DNA from 3 places in the Pseudomonas sp. P1_C12 genome. Region 3 is predicted to be linked to each of the others. Evidence: predicted binding sites of a transcription regulator. Region 3 holds the regulator's gene; each other region holds the start of a gene.
What was found. The regulator sigma-54, encoded in region 3, starts transcription at its own class of promoters, with help from an activator protein. The targets are predictions, from matches to a motif close to ANTGGCATNNANNTTGCTNT.

Region 1 (2,267 bases), on a different contig from region 3:
GCAGGACGGTTGCTTCCGTCGTGTGGGCAGTGATGAAGAGGTCTACCTTGATGTGCGGGTGATCTGCGCGACCCAGGTCGATCTGTCTGAACTGTGCGCTCGCGGTGAGTTCCGCCAGGACCTCTATCACCGCTTGAATGTGTTGTCGCTGCACATCCCGCCGCTGCGCGAATGCCTCGACGGCTTGACGCCGCTGGTGGAGCACTTCCTCGATCAGGCCAGCCGGCAGATTGGTTGCCCGCTGCCCAAACTCGCCCCGGCGGCCATGGAGCGGCTCAGTCACTACCATTGGCCGGGCAACGTGCGGCAACTGGAGAACGTGCTGTTCCAGGCTGTTTCTTTGTGCGACGGCGGGACGGTCAAGGCCGAGCACATTCGTTTGCCGGACTATGGTGTGCGCCAACCCCTTGGCGATTTTTCGCTGGAGGGTGGGCTGGACGAGATCGTCGGGCGTTTCGAGAAGGCGGTGCTGGAGCGGCTGTATTCCGAGCATCCGAGCAGTCGGCAACTGGGCAAGCGGCTCGGGGTTTCGCATACCACCATTGCCAACAAGTTGCGTGAATATGAGGTGGGCAAGACTGAGTCATAGCTGAGGCCTGCTGCGTTTGTGCCGGCCTCTTCGCGGGCAAGCCCGCTCCCACAGGGGAACGCATTCCAAATGTGGGAGCGGGCTTGCTCGCGAAGGCGATAGATCAGTCACTCAAGAGGCCGGCACTTGCCACCCACCGGCATGACACCGCCGGTTTTTCGTCTCTGATACAAATCACAAATCCCCTCTGAATCCCCCAAGTCCCCTGTTTGCCGGGCCTGGCGCCGCCAAAAACAAGTTGGTCTGCAAATTGCTTATGGCTCAGCAGTACAGCAGTGGGCGGCAAACGTCCGGCAGGCAGAGGAAAGAGTGTGGACAAGTACCTTTATGTGGCAATGACCGGCGCCAGCCAGAATGCACTGGCGCAAAAGGCGCATGCCAACAACCTCGCGAACATCTCCACCAACGGCTTCCAGAAAGACCTGGAGCAAGCTCGTTCAATGCCGGTGTTCGGTGACAGCTTTCCGGCGCGTGCGTTTGCCATGTCCGAACGCCCGGCCACCGATTTCTCCCCTGGCTCACTGGTGGAAACCGGCCGCGACCTCGACGTTGCCGTGCAAGGCAACGGCTGGATTGCCGTACAGAATCCCGATGGCGGTGAAAGCTATGTGCGCACCGGCAGCCTGAACGTTGACGCCCTGGGCGTGCTGCGCGCCGGCAACGGCATGCCGGTCATGGGCAATGGCGGGCCGATTGCGGTGCCGCCGGAGCAGCAGATCGAAGTCGGAGAGGACGGCACCATCAGCATCCGTGCGATGGGCGAAGGTCCCCGGGTGATGGCTGAAGTCGACCGCATCAAGCTGGTCAACCCGGACCTCAAGAACATGACCAAGGGCCTGGATGGTTCGATCCACACCAAGGACGGCGCGCCTGCGCAGGCCGATGCCGGCGTCAAGCTGGTGTCCGGGTTCCTCGAGTCGAGCAACGTCAATGCCGTGGAAGAGATGACCTCGGTTCTGGCTTTGTCCAAGCAGTTCGAGCTGCACATCAAGATGATGAACACCGCCAAAGACGATGACCAGGCCATGGCTCGGGTCTTGCAGATCAGCTAATTACCAGAACGTCGCGCCGTAAAACAGGCGCACGAGGAGAATCGAATGCTTCCGGCTCTATGGGTTGCCAAGACAGGCCTGTCCGCTCAGGACACCAACCTGACCACCATTTCCAACAACCTGGCCAACGTGTCGACCACGGGTTTCAAACGTGACCGCGCCGAGTTCCAGGACCTGCTCTACCAGATCAAGCGCCAGCCAGGCGCCCAGTCGACCCAGGACAGCGAACTGCCGTCGGGTCTGCAACTGGGTACCGGTGTGCGCATCGTCGGCACCCAGAAAAATTTCACCGCCGGCAGCCTGCAAACCACCGAGCAGCCACTGGACATGGCCATCGACGGTCGCGGTTTCTTTCAGATCCTGCAACCGGATGGCACCACGTCCTACACCCGTGACGGTACGTTCCACCTGGACTCCAACGGCCAGATCGTCAACGCCAGCGGCTTTGCCCTGGAGCCGGCGATTGTCATTCCGAACGACGCGCAGACCTTCACGGTCGGCCGCGACGGCACCGTGTCCATCACCGTTGCCGGCAACCCGGCTGCCCAGGTGATCGGCAACCTGCAAACCGCCGACTTCATCAACCCGGCCGGCCTGCAGGCAGTGGGCAACAACCTGTTCCTGGA
Region 2 (2,267 bases), on a different contig from region 3:
GGTATCGACCACAGCCTTGTCGCCCGGCGCGATGACCGAACGGCCCACCAGCGACGACGCCTGCAAGGCCTGGGACGAGTTGTAGTTGCTGGCCAGGCCGCTCACGGTGTTGTTGAGCGTGGTGATGCCTTCCAGGCTGCTGAACTGCGCCAACTGGGCCACGAACGCGCCGTTGTCCTGGGGCTCCAGCGGGTTCTGGTTTTTCAGCTGGGTCACCAGCAACTGCAGGAACGCATCCTTGCCCAGGGCCTTGTTGCCCGTGGCGCTGCCGGTTGCCGACGCGAGGCCGTCAGTCGTGGCGCTGGTCTTGATCGAGGAATTGGCCAGGATATCGTTGAGGCTCAAACCGCTGGTGGAATCGGTAACACTCATCTGAGTCGTCCCTTATCACTGACCGAGGGTCAGGACCTTCTGCATCATGGTTTTGGCGGTGTTCATCATTTCGGCGTTGGTCTGGAACGAACGGCTCGCAGAAATCATGTCGGCCATTTCTTCAACCACGTTGACGTTCGGGTAGTAGACGTAGCCCTTGGCATCGGCCGCCGGATGGTTCGGCTCGTAGCGCGCCTCGAGGTTGCTCTGGTCTTCGACCACACCCAGCACCTGCACGCCCTGACCGGCGGCATCCTGGTTCTGGAACAGCGAGTCGCTGCCGCCGCTCTGGCCGCCCTGGAACATGGTGGCGAACACTGGATGACGCGCGCGGTAGGTCTGGTCGATGCTCGACGAAACCGTCTCGGCGTTGGCGATGTTCGAAGCGACGGTGTTCAAACGCGTGGTCTGCGCACTCATGCCGCTACCGGCAATGTTGAAAACACTGGATAGAGACATGGCTTACTCTCCGCGCAGGGCTGATACCAGCCCTTTGAATTTGCTGTTGAGCAGGGTGAAGCTGGCCTGGAAGCCGATCGCGTTTTGCGCGTAGTTCGACTGTTCCAGCTGGGCGTCCACGGTGTTCTGGTCGATCGACGGTTGCATCGGAGTGCGATACAGCAACGACTCGTCGCCATTGCCCAGGCCTTCAGCCTCGATGTGACGGCTGTTGGTCATGTTCAGGGCGAAGGTGCCGCTTTTGGTTTTTTCGTTCTGCTCGGCGAGCACTTTCGAGAAGTCCAGGTCCCGAGCCTTGTAGTTCGGGGTATCGGCGTTGGCGATGTTGTTGGCCAGGACTTCGGCACGCTGGGCGCGGAAGCCCAGGGCTTGTTCGTGGATACCGAGCGCTTTATCGAAGCTGATGCTCATGTCGGGAAACCTTCGGGTGACCTGATTTTTCGTAGGATCAACTTAGCAAGCCCCATGCCAATTCAAAAAAGCCCGGAAACCGGGGCTTTGCCGGCCATGGCAACGCGGCAATGCCAGAAAAGCGGCAACGGTTTTCCGCCGCATGCCGCTTTTCTGCCGCTTGTCCTACGCAACACGTCCCCCCTGTAGGAGCTGCCGAAGGCTCGGGCCGCGTTCGGCAGCTCCTACGTGATGCAAAAGCGCCAGGCATAAAAAAGGAGCCCCGAAGGGCTCCCGTTTTTATGCCTGGCGCTTTTGCATCACTTCGCCTGGTAAATGATCCCCGGGCTGCACTGGACCATCTGGTAATGATCCGGCAAGCCGTTCAGCGCTTCGGAAGCACCGAGGAACAGGTAACCGCCCCGCTTCAACGTGCTGTGGATGCGCAACAGGATGTCCTTCTTCACCTCGGCGGAGAAGTAGATCAACACGTTGCGGCAGAACACGATGTCGAACTTGCCCAGACTCGCGTAGCTGTCCAGCAGGTTGAAGGAACGGAATTCCACGCGGCTCTTGATCGGCGCCTTGATCACCCAGCGTCCCGGTCCTTTCGGGTCGAAATAACGCTGCAGACGCTCGGGCGACAGACCGCGGCCGATGGCCAGGCTGTCGTACTCACCGGTCTTGCAGTTGTTCAGCATGGTGCCGGACAGGTCGGTGGCAACGATCTGCACACCCATCCTCAACTGACCCATGTTGACCCGCTCGAACTCGTCGATGGACATCGACAGCGAATAGGGTTCCTGGCCCGACGAGCATGCCGCCGACCAGATGCGCAGGCGCTGGCCGGGACTGGCCTTGATCGCTTCGGGCAGTACCTTGTTCTTCAAGACTTCAAACGGGTAGGTGTCTCGAAACCACAGGGTTTCATTGGTGGTCATGGCATCCACCACCTGCTCGCGCAAACCGCTGCGCGGTTGCGTCTGCATGCGCTGAACCAGCTCACCCAAAGACTTGATGCCTTGCTGTTCCATCAGTTTGTTGAG
Region 3 (2,267 bases):
ATCTGCGAAACCGCCTACATCGTCAACGACGGCCAATTGATCGCCGAAGGCGACGCTGAAACCATCCTGGCCAACGACCTGGTGAAGGAAGTGTACCTGGGCCACGAATTCCGCCTGTAAGACACCGAGGTGCGAGACTGGTCGACGAGCGCTTGTCTCGATAAAAAACAACTCTTTTTTATTGTTACAGTGCTCTAGGCAAACACGACGCCTCAAAGATGTTCAAGAGTCGGCCGGAGCAACCTGTCAACAAAACATTGCAGCTTTTTATTGTTACAGTGCTCTAGGCAAACACTACAGTTTCAGGCATATAATTTGCTTATGTTTGGCGCCCCGGCGCCCTGTAGTGGATGGCGCGTGTGCGCCGGCGAATAAGGTGTTAAGCCCCTGCCATGAAACCATCGCTAGTCTTGAGAATGGGCCAGCAGCTGACGATGACACCGCAGCTGCAACAGGCTATCCGCCTGCTCCAATTGTCGACCCTGGACCTGCAACAGGAAATCCAGGAGGCCCTGGAGTCCAATCCGATGCTCGAACGCCAGGAAGAAGGCGACGACTTCGATAACACCGACCCCTTGGCCGACAACGCCGAACAGAAGCCCAACACCGACATCCAGGAACCCTCCTACCAGGAAACCGCCCCGACGGTTGATAACCTCGATGAGGGTGACTGGAACGAGCGCATCCCCAACGAACTCCCCGTCGACACCGCGTGGGAAGACGTTTACCAGACCAGCGCCAGCAGCCTGCCCAGCAATGACGACGACGAGTGGGACTTCACCACCCGTACCTCGGCCGGCGAAAGCTTGCAAAGCCACTTGCTGTGGCAACTGAACCTGGCCCCGATGTCCGACACCGATCGCCTGATCGCCGTGACCCTGATCGACTGCATCAACAATCAGGGCTACCTGGACGAAACCCTCGAGGAAATCCTCGACGCCTTCGATCCGGAACTGGACATCGAACTGGACGAAATCGAAGCGGTCCTGCATCGCATCCAGCAATTCGAGCCCGCCGGCATCGGCGCCCGCAACCTGGGCGAATGCCTGCTGCTGCAATTGCGCCAGCTACCCGCCAAGACCCCTTGGCTGGCTGAGGCCAAGCGCCTGGTCACCGATTACATCGACTTGCTTGGCAGCCGCGACTATAGCCAACTGATGCGCCGCATGAAGCTCAAGGAAGATGAACTACGCCAGGTCATCGAGCTGGTCCAGAGCCTTAACCCGCGCCCGGGTTCGCAGATCGAGTCCACCGAAGCCGAGTATGTCGTTCCTGACGTTATCGTGCGCAAGGACAACGAGCGCTGGCTGGTGGAGCTGAATCAGGAGTCGGTGCCACGGCTGCGGGTCAACGCCCAGTACGCCGGTTTCGTGCGCCGCGCCGACACCAGCGCCGACAACACGTTCATGCGCAATCAGTTGCAGGAGGCCCGCTGGTTCATCAAGAGCCTGCAAAGCCGCAATGAAACCCTTATGAAGGTTGCCACCCAGATCGTCGAGCATCAGCGTGGTTTCCTCGAATATGGCGACGAAGCCATGAAGCCGTTGGTCCTGCATGACATCGCCGAAGCGGTCGGCATGCATGAGTCGACGATTTCACGGGTGACCACCCAGAAGTTCATGCACACCCCCCGGGGCATTTATGAACTGAAGTACTTTTTCTCCAGTCACGTCAGCACCTCCGAAGGCGGCGAATGCTCGTCCACGGCGATCCGCGCGATCATCAAAAAACTGGTTGCCGCGGAAAATCAGAAAAAGCCATTGAGTGACAGCAAGATCGCTGGTTTACTGGAGGCACAAGGCATTCAGGTGGCTCGCCGCACCGTCGCCAAGTACCGCGAATCCCTCGGGATCGCGCCTTCGAGCGAACGCAAGCGGTTGATGTAGAGCCACGCCACAGCGTTCCAGTGGCAGGCATTTCTGCCTGCCGCTTTATGCACTGGCAACGAAGGAGAAGCTGTATGCAAGTCAACATCAGTGGACACCAACTGGAAGTGACCGAACCTCTTCGCACCTACATCGGCGAAAAACTCGAACGATTGGAGCGACATTTCGACAAGATCACTAATGTGCAGGTCACGATGACCGTCGAAAAACTGAAGCAGAAAATCGAAGCCACGCTGCATATTCCCGGGAATGAAGTGGTCGCCAACGCGGAACATACCGATATGTACGCCGCGATCGACGCACTCACCGACAAGCTGGATAAACAACTCAAAAAGCATAAGGAAAAGACCCAGAGCCTCCTCCAGGGTGCAACCGGTCGTT

Region 1: the regulator sigma-54 is predicted to act here: its motif matches at 827-846, upstream of AC1D19_RS04770 (flagellar basal body rod protein FlgF).
Region 2: the regulator sigma-54 is predicted to act here: its motif matches at 1,285-1,304, upstream of flgB (flagellar basal body rod protein FlgB).

The regions. Positions count from the first base shown of each region.
Region 1 is NZ_JBFUAE010000002.1:384,579-386,845, reverse strand. Features, by position in the region: gene AC1D19_RS04775 (sigma-54-dependent phenylalanine hydroxylase transcriptional regulator PhhR) at 1-589, shown strand, start outside; gene AC1D19_RS04770 (flagellar basal body rod protein FlgF) at 901-1,641, shown strand; gene flgG (flagellar basal-body rod protein FlgG) at 1,687-2,267, shown strand, end outside.
Region 2 is NZ_JBFUAE010000017.1:89,814-92,080, forward strand. Features, by position in the region: gene flgD (flagellar hook assembly protein FlgD) at 1-372, opposite strand, end outside; gene flgC (flagellar basal body rod protein FlgC) at 388-831, opposite strand; gene flgB (flagellar basal body rod protein FlgB) at 835-1,242, opposite strand; gene cheR (protein-glutamate O-methyltransferase CheR) at 1,542-2,267, opposite strand, start outside.
Region 3 is NZ_JBFUAE010000005.1:173,878-176,144, reverse strand. Features, by position in the region: gene lptB (LPS export ABC transporter ATP-binding protein) at 1-120, shown strand, start outside; gene AC1D19_RS11150 (RNA polymerase factor sigma-54) at 393-1,886, shown strand; gene hpf (ribosome hibernation-promoting factor, HPF/YfiA family) at 1,961-2,267, shown strand, end outside.